2 regions of the Novosphingobium pituita genome follow, and region 1 is predicted to be linked to the other one. Evidence: riboswitches for the same ligand, from Rfam matches in the RefSeq annotation. Region 1 holds a riboswitch; the other holds the start of a gene.
What was found. A riboswitch is a leader RNA that binds a small molecule or an ion and turns the genes downstream of it on or off. The one in region 1 is predicted to bind thiamine pyrophosphate.
Positions count from the first base shown of each region.

Region 2: linked by a shared signal. The riboswitch ahead of thiC (phosphomethylpyrimidine synthase ThiC) and the one ahead of SBI20_RS02445 (TonB-dependent receptor) in region 1 are both predicted to bind thiamine pyrophosphate.

Region 1 covers NZ_BTFW01000001.1:530,640-537,795, reverse strand. Annotated here, with positions in the region: gene SBI20_RS02450 (TonB-dependent receptor) at 1-1,733, shown strand, start outside; TPP riboswitch at 1,863-1,972, shown strand; gene SBI20_RS02445 (TonB-dependent receptor) at 2,104-4,374, shown strand; gene SBI20_RS02440 (phosphotransferase enzyme family protein) at 4,413-5,543, shown strand; gene pnuC (nicotinamide riboside transporter PnuC) at 5,543-6,166, shown strand; gene tenA (thiaminase II) at 6,163-6,828, shown strand; gene SBI20_RS02425 (multidrug effflux MFS transporter) at 6,852-7,156, opposite strand, start outside.
Region 2 covers NZ_BTFW01000001.1:901,832-908,987, reverse strand. Annotated here, with positions in the region: gene SBI20_RS04435 (NAD(P) transhydrogenase subunit alpha) at 1-804, shown strand, start outside; gene SBI20_RS04430 (NAD(P) transhydrogenase subunit alpha part 2) at 926-1,210, shown strand; gene SBI20_RS04425 (NAD(P)(+) transhydrogenase (Re/Si-specific) subunit beta) at 1,210-2,622, shown strand; gene thiC (phosphomethylpyrimidine synthase ThiC) at 2,680-4,542, opposite strand; TPP riboswitch at 4,587-4,739, opposite strand; gene SBI20_RS04415 (hypothetical protein) at 4,864-5,184, shown strand; gene SBI20_RS04410 (aspartate/glutamate racemase family protein) at 5,294-5,989, shown strand; gene SBI20_RS04405 (deoxyguanosinetriphosphate triphosphohydrolase) at 6,020-7,156, shown strand, end outside.

The DNA.
Region 1 (7,156 bases):
CCGGACGCGATGCCATCTGGCAGAGCCGCTGGGGCGTGGCGCCTTCGGTCAAGTTCGGCCTGACCGGCCCGAGCAGCCTGACGCTGGCCTACTATCACCTCGACACCAACGAACTGCCCGATTCCGGCATTCCCTATCAATACACCATCAACAATGCCCCTGCCGGCGTGACCGAGACCGGACCCGTCAAGGTCCGCCGCGGCACGTTCTATGGCCTGGTCGACCGCGATTTCCGCCGGACCCACGCCAATACCGGGACCGCGACCGCCCAGCACGAGTTCGGCAATGGCCTGACCTTGCGCAACACGTTCCGCTATGGCGTGACCGACCAGAGCTACGTGCTCACCCAGCCCGACGACAGCAAGGGCAATGTCGCCAATGGCTATGTCTGGCGCCGTGCCAACACCCGCTACAGCGAGACGACCGGGCTGATCAACCAGACCGACCTGTTCGGCAGCTTTGCCATCGGCCACATCAAGAACACCTTCACCGTGACCGCCGAGATCAGCACCGAGAAGGTCAAGGTCGGTGCGTTCCAGTCCAACCCGAGCACCGGCACCGCGATTTCGACCGGCAGCGGCTATACCGGCAGCTTCCCCACCGGCGGTCTGTGCGGCACGGCCTCGATCACGACTTACAACTGCACCACCGTGGGCGCGCCCAACCCCTATGATCCGTGGGTCAGCTATGCCTCTGACGGGTCTTCGACCGTCTCGCCGATCGGGCGCTCGCTGCCCCAGACCTGGACCCGTGCACGCACGATGACCAAGGCGATCTCGGTTCTCGACACGATCGACATCACCAAGAGCCTGCTGCTCAACGTCGGGGTTCGCTACGACCACTACATCACCCGCACCAGCGCCGGCCTTGCTGCCAGCGCCACCGACGAAAGCGGGCGCACCTGGGTGAGCCGCCGCGACGACATCGTGTCCTATCAGGCTGGCCTGACCTGGAAGCCCGCGCCCAACGGCAGCATCTACTTCTCGACCTCCAGCGCCGCCACCCCGCCGGGCTCCTACCTTGCCAACGGGCAGGAAACCAATGCGCTGGGCACCGACCAGAACGCCGCCGACGCGCTCAAGGTCGAACGCACCAAGTCCTATGAAGTGGGGACCAAGTGGAATGTCTTCGACGAAGGCCTTTCGCTCACCCTCGCCGCGTTCCGCACCGATACCAGCAATGCCCGCTCGATCGATGCCAACGGCCTTGTCAGCTTCATCGGCGAACGCCTGATCAAGGGGATCGAGTTCTCGTTCTCGGGCAATATCACCCCGCGCTGGAACGTCTTTGGCGGCTACACCTACATGGACTCGACCATCGTCGATGGCGGCTATACCGTCACTTCGGGCCTGACCGCGCCTTCGGTGAACACCGGCAAGCGCTTCCCCAACACGCCCGAACACAGCTTTACCGCGGCCACGACCTACAAGGTCACCGACCGCATCACGCTGGGCGGCAATGCGCAATACATGGGCAAGGTCTATGGCGGCTATTCCGACTTGCGCTCGGTGAGCAATGGCGCGGTGGTGATCAGCAAGACGCTGGCCCGCGAAGTCCCCGCCTACTGGCGCTTTGACGCCAACGCGCAGCTTCAGGTGACGCCGCGCTTCGCGCTTCAGGTCAACGTCAACAACGTCTTCAACAAGCGCTATTTCGACCGCGCCTTCACCACCCACTTCGTCAACCAGGCCGCAGGCCGCACCGCGATCATCACGGCCCACGTCAAGCTGTAAAGATCGCTTTTTCCGAAGAACAGCCGGCGCTGGAAAGGGGTCCCTTTCCAGCGCCGGTCCTGTTTTGCGGTCTGTCGATTATTTTTGCGACTTGTCTCTTTCCCCGACGCCACGAAACGTCTAGTGGCCCGCACATCCCCGGGGGGCCGCTGATGCGCGGCTGAGAGGTGGTCAGCAGACCACGACCCGCTGAACCTGATCCGGTTGACACCGGCGTAGGGAGGGTCGACGGCTGCAATTCCGGCGTCCCTCCGTGTGGAGCGGACGAGACATGACGGCCTGTTTTTCCCCTTGTTTTCAGAATTTGGCACCCTCGTTTCAGCGCAGCGGCCTGCGCCATGCCGCGCTCGTCGGGGCCAGCCTGGCTGCCCTGCTGTCGACGCAGAATGCCCATGCCGCCGATGCAGGCGCCAATCCAGACACCAGCGCAGACAGCGCCGATTCGGCTGACCGCATCGAGGTGATCGGCCATCGCGATCCCGAAGGGCTGCTCCCCGACCAGAACGCGCCGCAGGCGATCAGCGCGATCGGCAGTGATTTTCTGCGCAAGCAGGCGCCCACGCTCAATGCCTATCAGCTGGTGGCCATGCTGCCGGGCGCCAATGTGGCCTCCAGCGATCCCTATGGCCTTTCGGTCAGTTCGGGGATCACCCTGCGCGGGCTGGGACAGGACCAGATCGGCGTCCTGATGGAAGGCGCGCCGCAGAACGACATCGGCTATTTCTATGCCTATCCCTCGCAGTTCGCCGATACCGAGAATCTCCGGCAGATAACGCTGGCGCAAGGGGCCGCCGACATTGCCGCACCGGTGGTTTCGGCGGCAGGCGGTGTCATCGCGCTCAGCCTGAGCGATCCGGCTGACAGGATGGGCGGTCTGGTCGATGCCTCGGTGGGGTCATACAACGAGGCACGCGGCTTCGTGCGCTTCGACACCGGCGAAATCGGCAAGACCGGGCTCAAGGCCTTCGTCTCCTTCTCCAACAACCGCGCCGACAACTGGCGCGGGGCCGGTTTTGACCGCCGCCGCCATGTCGATGCCAAGATCCTCAAGGAATGGGGGCAAGGCAACCGTGCCGCGCTGGCGCTCTCGTACAACGACGCGATCACCTCGACGTATCCCAGCCCGTCGATGGCCGACTGGCAGGCCTCGGGGCGCAAGTTCAACTATGATGCCCGCTATACGCCGGGCAATACCAACTATTGGCGGCTCTATCGCGCGCCGTTCCGCAATTTCTATATCTCGGCGCCGGTCCACCTGCACCTGAATGACCGGCTCGATTTCGACACTACCGGCTATTTCCAGATCGGTTTTGGCAACTCGCCCTATGGCACGCAGCTGAGCACGACCGGCAACTATCTGGGCACCGAATTTCTGGCCGACCCGATCAGCCTGCCCGGCGCCGTCAACGGACAGGCGACAGTGCTGGGCAACTGGATGGCCAGCCAGATGCGCGTGGGCGATGTCGCCAGCCTGACCTTCAGGGCCGGAGCCCACAAGATCACCGCCGGGCTGTGGTTCGACTATGGCACCGACCGCGTGACCCAGAGCTATACCCCGCTCAAGGACAACGGCCATCCGCTTGAAGCCTGGGGCGACGAGGCCACCGCCATCCACACCGCCGACGGGCGCGTGCTGGCCTACGAGAACGAGCGCACGGTCACCGTGACCAAGGGCTTTTTCGTGGCCGACAGCATGGCGCTCACCCACAAGCTCACGCTCGACATCGGCTTCAAGGGCGTGAACGTGCTGCGCAATGGGCGCAATTACCTGCCCGGCCCGCAGGACGCCGTGCGCTCCGACATCTTTGCCGCCCTGCCCCGCGCGGCGCTGCACTGGCAGATCGACGGGCACCAGCAGGTCTTTGCCAATATCGTCACCAACTTCCGCGCGCCCAACGAATTTGCGCTGCTCAACAGCTACTACCTGGGCAAGCCGGTCACCCAGGGGCGCGGCGACCTGCGCCCCGAACGCTCGCTTTCGCAGGAACTGGGCTATCGCTACATCGGGCCGAGCCTGTCGTTCTCGCTCACCGGGTTCCACTATCATTTCCGCAACCGGCAGGTCTCGACCATCGTCAACAGCGGCGGCGCGCTCGTCAATGCGACGGTCAATGGCGGCAGCCAGACGAGTTGGGGCGTCGATGGCGAGATCGACTATCGCCCGGCGCGCGGGATGAGCATCTATCTGTCGGGTGAAGCGCTCCACACCCGCATCGACAGCGACCTGCCCGTGGGCGACGATTTCCTGCCCACGCGAGGCAAGCATGCCGTGGCCAGCCCCGGTTTCCAGTTCGCGCTGGGCACCACGTATGACCGGGGCCGCCTGTTCGGCAGCACCACGCTCAAGTATGTCGGCCACCAGTATGCCACGTTCATGAACGACGAGCGCATCAGGGGCTATGCCACGTTCGATCTTTCGGTGGGCGTCCATCTGGCCGGGCTGATCGACGACAAGACGATGGACTTGCGCCTGAACGCCATCAACCTCACCAACCCGCATGTCCTGTCGGGCGTGCAGTCGGTCAGCACCAATGCGCAGGACACCATCGGGCGCAATGGCTCGGTGATCGCGAGCGCGGCCCCACGCTATTACGTGGGCAGCGGCAGGGCCTTCGTCGCGACGCTCTCACGCGCTTTCTGAGCGCCATGACGCAGACCGGTCGCATGCCTGAGGGCCACATGGTGCATGGAATGGGCATGGCGCTCGAAGCGCCAGCCTGGCCTGCCATCACGCCTGCCGAAGCCGGGGCCGTGCTTGCCCGCTTCCCGGCCTCGGCAGGCCGCCCCTTCACCCTTGCCTGGCATTCACCCCGGCCCTTCTCTGCCGCCGTGCGGGTCGAGGTTCCCGAAGGCACCTTCTTCCTCAAGCGCCACCACGCCCGCCTGCGCAGTCCGGCCACCCTCGCCCCCGAACACGCGTTCATGGCCCATCTCCATGCCCGTGGCCTGCCCGTGCCCCTGGTGGAAACCACGCACGATGGCGCGAGCGTGCTGGCGCAGGGGGACTGGACCTACGAATTGCTGCGCCCCGTGCCCGGCGCGGACCTCTATCGCGACCGGCAATCGTGGACCCCGTTCCTCAAGGCATGCCATGCTCCTGCCGCCGGGGCCGCGCTGGCCCGGCTGCATCTGGCCGCCCGCGATTTCAGGGCACCCGCGCGGCCCGATTGCCCGCTGGTCGGCAGCTTCACGATCCTGCCCGCCCCCGATCCCATGGCAGCGGCGCGCGCTTATGTCGCCGCGCGTCCGGCGCTGGCGGGCTGGCTGGAGGATAAGGGATGGCAATCGCGCCTTGCGGCCCTTTTCACGGCACTGGGCACGGCGATGGCGGACCCTCCGGCCATGCCAAGCCCGTTGCAACGCCCCTTGTGGACCCACAACGACTGGCACCCGTCCAACCTGCTCTGGGCAGACGACAACACGGTCGCCGGGATCATCGATTTCGGCCTCGCCACGCAAACGAGCGCGCTGCACGATCTGGCCACGGCCATCGAACGCTGCGCAATCCCCTGGCTCGATCTGGCCTCCGCCGATCCGGCGGCCTGCGCGCAGGCCGCGCTGGGCCTGATCGCGGGGTATCGCAGCCTTGTCCCGCTTTCCGGGGGGGATCTGGCACGCGTGATCGCGCTGCTGCCGCTCGTCCACATCGAGTTTGCCCTGAGCGAAGTCGATTACTTCATCGGCATCCTGAACGACGAGGCGCAGGCCATGATCGCATGGGACGACTATCTTCTGGGGCATGCCCAGTGGTTCCTGTCGGACGCCGGGCGCGCCTTCCTCGGCGCCCTCGAACAGGGAGCGCAGGCCTGATGCCGGTTCTCGAAATCATCGCCGTCCTCGTCAGCATTCTGGGGGTCTGGCTGACGGCGCAGCGGCGGATGCTGTGCTGGCCGGCAAACCTGCTGGGCTGCATCCTCTACTTCAAGCTGTTCCTCGACGCGCGGCTCTATGCCGACATGGTGCTGCAAGTCCTGTTCGGGGCCAGCATCCTCTATGGCTGGGTGGCCTGGGCGCGGAGCAAGACGCAGACAGGCAAAACCCGCAGTGGCGTGGGCGAGAGCAAGACAGTCGAAGTCCGCCCGCTGCCCCTCGCCCATGCGCTGGGCTGGCTGGTGGCGGGCGCGCTGGGCGGGCTCGTCATCGGCTGGTTCACCAGCCATTATACTGACGCGGCGCTGCCATGGATGGATGCCATGCTCAGCAGTTTCAGCCTCGTCGCCCAGGTCTGGACCGCGCGCCGACAGGCCGCGAACTGGCTGCTGTGGATCGCAGTCGACGTGATCTACGTCGGCATGTTCGTTTACAAGGCCTTGTGGCCGACAGCCGGGCTCTATGCGGCAATGGTCGTGCTGGCAGCGATCGGATACCGCCGCTGGCGCGCAGACCATGCCCGTTCAACACATATGCATCACGATCAGCAAGGGAATGCATGATGGGATTTTGCGACACGATCTGGGCTGAAGTGGCCCCCTTGCGCGAGGCGATCCTCGCCCATCCGTTCCTCACCGGGCTGGCCGACGGGACCCTGCCGGGCGAGACGTTCCGGCACTATATCGTGCAGGACAGCCTCTATCTGGCCGAATATGGCCGTTCTCTGGCGCTGGCGGCAGCACGCGCGCCCGATGCGGCGGCGCGGCTCGAATTTTCCGATGGCGCGAAAGTCGCCGTGGTGGTCGAACAGGCGCTCCATCAGGCCTTCTTCAACCAGTTCGGCGTCAGCCCGGAAATGGCCGAAGCCACCGAGCCGACCCCGGCCTGCCTCGGCTATACCAGCTATATCGCCTCGCTGGCGGCCACGCGCAGCTATGAAGAACTGATCGCGGGCATCCTGCCGTGCTTCTGGGTCTATTGGGAGGTGGGCTGCGCGATCAAGCCGCGCGCGACCACGCCCAACCCTTATGCCGCATGGATCGACAACTATGCCGATCCCGCGTTCGGCGAGGCGACCAAGAGGGTCTGCGCGCTGGTCGATGCGGCGGCGCAGGAAGCCTCTCCGGCAACCCGCACCGCGATGGCCCGCGCGTTCAAACAGGCCACCCGGTTCGAATGGATGTTCTGGGATTCAGCCTGGCGCCGCGAGAGCTGGCCGATCTGATCCCGTTCGGGGCGGTTATCTGCTCACGCCGCCAGGCGCACCGCGCGCGGCACCCGTGTCAGCATGGCCGCCCCCACACAGGCCCCTACCCCGGCCAGCGCCATGATGAAGCCCAGTGGCCGGGGCGTGCCATCGGCAAAAAGGCCCACGAGCCCCGAACCGAACACCCCGCTGCCATACTGGAACGCGCCCACCAGCGCGGAGACGGCGCCGGCCTGTCCGGGGTAGTCGCTCAGCGCCCCGGCAATCGAATTGGCGACGATGAAGCCCGTGCTGGCCACGAACAGGAACAGCGTGAAGAACAGCCCCCACAGGCCGCCCACATCCC
Region 2 (7,156 bases), 370 kb from region 1:
GCCGCTGCCGGGCTCGAAGCGCTGGCCATGGAGTTCATGCCGCGCATCACCCGCGCCCAGTCGATGGACATCCTCTCCTCGCAGGCCAACCTTGCCGGCTACAAGGCCGTGCTCGTGGCCGCCAACCTCTATGGCCGGGCCTTCCCGATGATGATGACGGCCGCTGGCACGGTCAGCGCGGCCAAGGCCTTCGTCATGGGCGTGGGCGTGGCCGGGCTTCAGGCCATCGCCACCGCGCGCCGCCTTGGCGCGCAGGTTTCGGCCACCGACGTCCGCTCGGCGACCAAGGAGCAGATCCTCTCGCTCGGCGCCAAGCCGATCTTCGTGGAAAGCGTGGCGGGCATCGAGGGTGAAGGGTCTGGCGGCTATGCCACCGAGATGAGCCCGGAATACCAGAAGGCCCAGGCCGAACTGGTTTCCAGCCACATCGCCAAGCAGGACATCGTGATCACCACGGCGCTCATTCCGGGCCGGGCCGCGCCGCGCCTGATCACCGACACCCAGATCGCCACGATGCGCCCCGGTTCGGTCATCTACGACCTTGCCGTGGCCCAGGGCGGCAATGTCGAGGGCAGCGTGGCCGACCAGGTGGTCGAGCGCCACGGGGTCAAGATCGTCGGCTATTCCAACACGCCTGCACACCTGCCGGCCGATGCCTCGGCGCTGTTCGCGCGCAACCTGTTCAATTTCCTGTCCGCGTTCTGGGACAAGGAACAGGGGCGCCCGGTGCTCGACGAGGAAATCGGCACGGCCATCCGCCTCACGCAAGGCGGCAAAATCGTGAACCAGCGGTTGCTGGGCTGAACGGACACCCTCCCTGCATGCGGGGAGGGGCGCCCGCGTGCGACGCCGTGATCCGGCGAAAGGGAGAGCCAAGGCCAATGCCCCTCTCCCGCGCGCGGGCGATCATGAAGGTAAGTGTGTCATGGACTTCATTTCGATCCTGAGCATTTTCGTGCTCGCCTGCTTTGTGGGCTATTACGTGGTCTGGTCGGTCACGCCCGCCCTCCACACGCCGCTCATGGCGGTGACCAACGCCATTTCCTCGGTGATCATCGTGGGGGCGCTGGTGGCTTCGGCGGCGGCGGGTTCGCCGCTGGCCAAGTGGCTGGGGCTGGGCGCGGTGGTGCTCGCCTCGATCAACATTTTCGGCGGCTTTGCCGTCACGGAGCGCATGCTCGCGATGTACAAGAAGAAGGACAAGAAGTGATGGGCGGCCTCGCTTCCTCACCCTTTGTGGGCCTGGCCTATCTGGTCGCGGGGGTGCTGTTCATCCTCGCGCTGCGCGGGCTGTCGAGCCCGGCGACGAGCCGCGCGGGCAACCGCTATGGCGTGATCGGCATGGTCATTGCCGTGGCGACCACGCTGGTCACCCACGGCATTGCCAGCCTGCCCGAGATCGCCGTGGCGATCGCGCTGGGCGGCGGCATCGGCTTTTTCATCGCGCGCCGCATCCAGATGACGGCGATGCCCCAACTGGTCGCCGCGTTCCACTCGCTGGTGGGCCTTGCCGCCGTGCTGGTCGGCCTTTCGGCCTATGCCAATCCGGCGGCCTTCGGCATCCTGCTGCCCTCGGGCGTGATCAATCCCGACAGCCGCATCGAGATGGGGCTGGGCATTGCCATCGGTGCGATCACGTTCTCGGGCTCGATCATCGCCTTCCTCAAGCTGGCAGGCAAGATGAGCGGCGCGGCGATCCTGCTGCCGGGGCGCCATGTGATCAATCTGGGCACGCTGGCGGCGATTGTCGGCCTCGTCGCCTGGTTCACCCAGGACGAAAGCGGCTGGGTGATCGTGGCGATCACCGGGCTTGCCTTCCTGATCGGCTTCCTGCTGATCATCCCCATCGGCGGCGCGGACATGCCGGTGGTCGTCTCGATGCTCAATTCCTATTCGGGCTGGGCGGCTGCGGCGATGGGCTTCACGCTCCACAACACCGCGATGATCATCACGGGCGCGCTCGTCGGCTCGTCGGGCGCGATTCTGTCCTACATCATGTGCAAGGCCATGAACCGCTCGTTCCTGTCGGTGATTGCCGGGGGCTTTGGCGCCGAAGCGGCCAGCGGCGGTGGCGCGGCCAAGGAACAGCGCCCTTGGAAGCGCGGCAGCGCCGAGGACGCGGCCTTCCTGATGAAGGAAGCCGAGAACGTCATCATCATTCCGGGCTACGGCATGGCCGTCAGCCAGGCGCAGCACGCGCTGCGCGAGATGGCCGACAACCTCAAGGCGCACGGCGTCAAGGTGAAGTACGCGATCCACCCGGTGGCAGGGCGCATGCCCGGCCACATGAACGTGCTGCTCGCCGAAGCCAATGTGCCCTACGACGAAGTCTACGAGCTTGAGGACATCCAGGGCGATTTCGCCCAGTGCGACGTGGTCTTCATCATCGGCGCCAACGACGTCGTGAACCCGGCGGCCAAGACCGACAAGTCCAGCCCGATCTATGGCATGCCGGTCTTTGATGTCGAGAAGGCCAAGACGATCCTCTTCGTCAAGCGCTCGATGAATGGCGTGGGCTATTCGGGCGTCGACAACGACGTGTTCTACATGGACCAGACGATGATGCTCCTGTCCGACGCCAAGAAGATGGTCGAGGACATCAACAAGGCCCTTCAGGACTGACCAGGCCATGCGCCCGACCGGAAGGAGCGATGCTGCTCCTTCCGGTCGGCACCCGCTTCAGTCGGCCACGGGCATGTAGAGGTCGCCGCCTTCGCGGTACTTCCGGCTCATCTCGGCCATGCCCTTTTCGGCGTCCCGGGCGGCGGCAAAGGTCTCGATCGGGGCGTTCTGCCTGGCGGCGAAGTCGCGCACTTCCTGTGTGATCTTCATCGAGCAGAACCTGGGGCCGCACATCGAGCAGAAATGGGCCGACTTGGCGCCCTCGGCAGGCAAGGTCTGGTCGTGATACCGCTCGGCGGTGTCCGGGTCGAGTGACAGGTTGAACTGGTCGCGCCAGCGAAATTCGAAGCGCGCGCGCGACAGGGCATCGTCGCGCAGCCTGGCCGCCGGGTGGCCCTTGGCGAGGTCGGCTGCATGTGCAGCCAGCTTGTAGGTCACCACGCCCACCTTGACGTCGTCGCGGTCGGGCAGGCCCAGATGCTCCTTGGGCGTGACGTAGCAGAGCATCGCCGTGCCGAACCAGCCGATCATCGCCGCGCCAATGCCACTGGTGATGTGGTCATAGCCGGGCGCGATGTCGGTGACGAGCGGCCCGAGCGTGTAGAAAGGCGCTTCGCCGCAGACTTGCAGCTGCTTGTCCATATTCTCCTTGATCTTGTGCATCGGCACATGGCCGGGGCCCTCGATCATCACTTGCACGTCCTGCTCCCAGGCGCGCTTGGCCAGCTCGCCCAGCGTGTAGAGTTCGGAGAACTGCGCTTCGTCATTGGCGTCGGCAATCGAGCCGGGGCGCAACCCGTCCCCGAGGGAGTAGGCCACGTCGTATGCCTTCATGATCTCGGTGATCTCGTCGAAACGCTCGTAGAGGAACGATTCCTTGTGGTGCGCCAGGCACCACTTGGCCATGATCGATCCACCGCGCGAGACGATGCCGGTGACGCGCCTGGCGGTCAGCGGGATGTAGGGCAGGCGGACACCGGCATGGATGGTAAAATAGTCCACCCCCTGCTCGGCCTGCTCGATCAGCGTGTCGCGGAAGATTTCCCAGGTCAGTTCCTCGGCAATGCCGCCAACCTTTTCCAGCGCCTGATAGATCGGCACGGTGCCGATCGGAACCGGCGCGTTGCGGATGATCCACTCGCGCGTGTCATGGATGTTGCGTCCGGTCGAGAGGTCCATCACCGTGTCGGCGCCGTGGCGGATCGACCAGACCATCTTGTCGACTTCGCTGGCCACGTCCGAGGCCACAGCCGAGTTGCCGATGTTGGCGTTGATCTTCACCAGGAAATTGCGCCCGATCGCCATCGGCTCGCTTTCGGGGTGGTTGATGTTGCTGGGAATGATCGCACGGCCGCGCGCCACTTCCTCGCGCACGAATTCGGGGGTCACGAAATCGGGAATGGCCGCGCCCCAGTCGTTGCCATCGCGCAGCAGCTTGTCCTTCAGGATCGCGCGGCCCAGGTTCTCGCGGGTGGCGACATAGTGCATCTCGGGCGTGATGATGCCGCGGCGGGCATAGTGCATCTGGCTGACGTTGGCGCCAGCCCTGGCGCGCAGCGGGCGCTTCACCGTGTTGGGGAAGGCAGGCACGCCGCCGCTGCGGTCAGGGCCCAGCTGGCCGTTGTCCTCGGGCTTGACGGGGCGGGCCTCGTACTCCTCGACATCGCCGCGCGCGATGATCCAGTCGCGGCGGATGTGTGCAAGGCCGGCCGAGATGTCGATGGTGGCCGCCGGGTCGGTATAGGCGCCCGAGGTGTCATAGACGCGCACCGGCGGTTCGCCGCTGCCCGCTTCCTGCGCGATCTCGCGCATGGCAACCATGACCGAGGGATCGCCGGGAGCGGGCAGGTAAATCTTGCGGCTGCCGCGGATCGGGCCGGTGGTCACGCCAATGTCGAGTCTGGAAGGGATGTCAGTCATGATCAGTCCTTTCGAGGCGACGAAGGGACTGGCACGCGCATTGCGCATGGCCGAACAACCCTCCCTCCGCCCGTACTAACGGGTTCAGGTTCAACGGGTCGGGCGGTGCGAACCGCCCCTCTCAGCCATTGCCGTCCGTCGCGATGGGCCATCGACCCGTCCGACGGGCAAGCGCGCAGGCTCCCCGGGGATGAACCGTGTGTAAGCCTTGTCTGCCGCGCCGTCCAGAGGGGGCGATCACGATGCTCGACGGCCCCGGGCCTTCCCCGGCGCGAGAATGTCGATTGACAGCAAGAGGATGAAGGAGGAGGGGCCTTGCCCATGAAGGCTCCCCTCATCGCCGCTGTCGCTGCCCTGTCGATCCTGACGGGTGGCTGCGTCTCCAAGCTTGCCGAAGGCCGCGTGCGCTCGGCGCTGGTCGATGCAGGGCTCTCCCGGCCCACTGCCGCCTGCATGGCCGAGCGGATGACCGACCGCCTCTCGATCAGCCAGCTTCGCCGTCTGGAATCCCTGCGCGGCCCCAAGCGCACCCTGGCCGACTATGTCTGGACGGTGCGCCGCCTCGAAGATCCCGAACTCTTGCAGGTGACCCTGTCGTCGGCGGCCCTGTGCGCCTCCGGCCTCGCGCCCGAGCGCCATTGAGCGCGTCCCCCTTCCGAGGGGGAACTTCCCTTGCAGGGCTGGACCTTGCAGTCCTGCTTGCGTAAGCCTTGCCAGATGACCGGACGGGACACCGGCAGGAGATACACGTTTGCGCAAGATTGGCCTTATCGGCGGGATGAGCTGGGTTTCGACCCGCACGTATTATGACCATATCAACAAGCTGGTCCAGGGACGCACGAGCACGCTGTCGAGCGCGCCGCTGATCATCGAGAGCCTCGATTTCGCGCCGCTCGCCCGGCTGTCGAGCGCGGAAGAATGGGCGCGCGCCGCGCTGGTTCTGGTCGAAAGCGCCCAGCGCCTCGCCCAGGCCGGTGCCAGTGCGATCCTGATCGGCGCCAATTCGATGCACAAGGTCTATGACAAGGTCGCCGCTGCGGTCGATGTGCCGGTGATCCACATTGCCGACGCCGTGGGCGCGCGGATGCAGGCCGACGGCGTGACGACCGCCGCGCTGATCGGCTCGCGCAATGTCATGGTCGAGAGCTTCTATCGCAAGCGGCTGGTCGCCCACGGGGTGACGCTGCTGCCCCCGGTGATGGACAATGTCGAGGAAATCGACCGCATCATCTACGAGGAACTGATGCAGGGCCGCGTCACCCGCGCCGCCGAGCGCACGTTCAAGACGATGATCACCTCGATGGATCAGGCTGGCGCGCAGGCCGTCGTGCTCGGCTGCACCGAACTCGACACGGTGATCGACGTCGACGCCAATGTCCTGCCGATCTACGACGGCGCCCGCATCCACGCCGAAGCGGCGGTGGGCTGGATCATGGGCGATTCATGAGCCGATGGGCCTGAACCGATGGGGGGCTGCATGACGGACGCGCCGATCAGGGCTCCTTTCGCCAGCGATCCGGCCGCCTCGCGCGGGCGCGAATTTGCCACCGACAAGGGCGGCGTGCGCGGCCCGCGCAGCGAATTCCAGCGCGACCGCGACCGGATCATCCACTCGATCGCGTTCCGGCGCCTGCGTCACAAGACGCAGGTGTTCATCGCGCCCGATGGCGATCACTATCGCGTCCGGCTCACCCACAGCCTCGAAGTGGCCCAGATCGGGCGGGTGATCGCCCGCACGCTGGCCGTGGACGAGGATCTGACCGAGGCGCTGTGCCTCGCCCACGACATCGGCCATCCCCCGTTTGGCCATGCGGGCGAAAGCGCGCTCGAAGCCGCGCTCTCCCATGCAGGCGGGTTCGACCACAACGCCAATACCCTGCGCGTGCTGATGCGGCTCGAAAGCCCCTATGTCGAGCATGATGGCCTCAACCTGACGTGGGAGACGCTCGAAGGCCTTGCCAAGCACAATGGCCCCATTCGCAAGGCGCCCTGGGCCCTGGCCGAACTCGACGCGGCCTTTCCGCTCGATCTGGCCAGCCATGCCTCGCTCGAAGCGCAGATTGCGGCCATTTCCGACGACATCGCCTATGACAACCACGACATCGACGATGGCCTGCGCGGCGGCTTCCTCACGCTCGACGACCTGCTCGAACTGCCCTCGCTGGCCCAGCAGTGGTATGTCATCGAGGCGCGCTTCCCCCAGGCCCCGCGCGAGCGGCTCTTGCGCGAACTGGTGCGCGGGCAGATCGGGCGGATGGTCAACGACGTGATCGCCGAAACCGGGCGCCGGGTGAGGGAGGCCGGCGTTGCCAGCGTGGCCGATGTCCGCGCCGCCGGGCGCACGCTTTGCGGCTTTTCCGAGGACATGCGCCGCGAGGAGCGCGCGCTCAAGCAGTTCATGTATGCCCGGCTCTACCTCCATCCCGAGCAGGTCGCCGCCGCTGATCGTGCGCGGGCCGTCGTCGAGACCCTGTTTGCCGCCTACCGCGCCGATCCCGCGCTGATCTCGCCGGACTGGCATGGCCGACTGCCCGAAACCGAGCCCGCCCGCTCGCGCGCCATTGCCGACTTCATCGCCGGGATGACCGACCGTTACGCCATCGAATGCTATCGC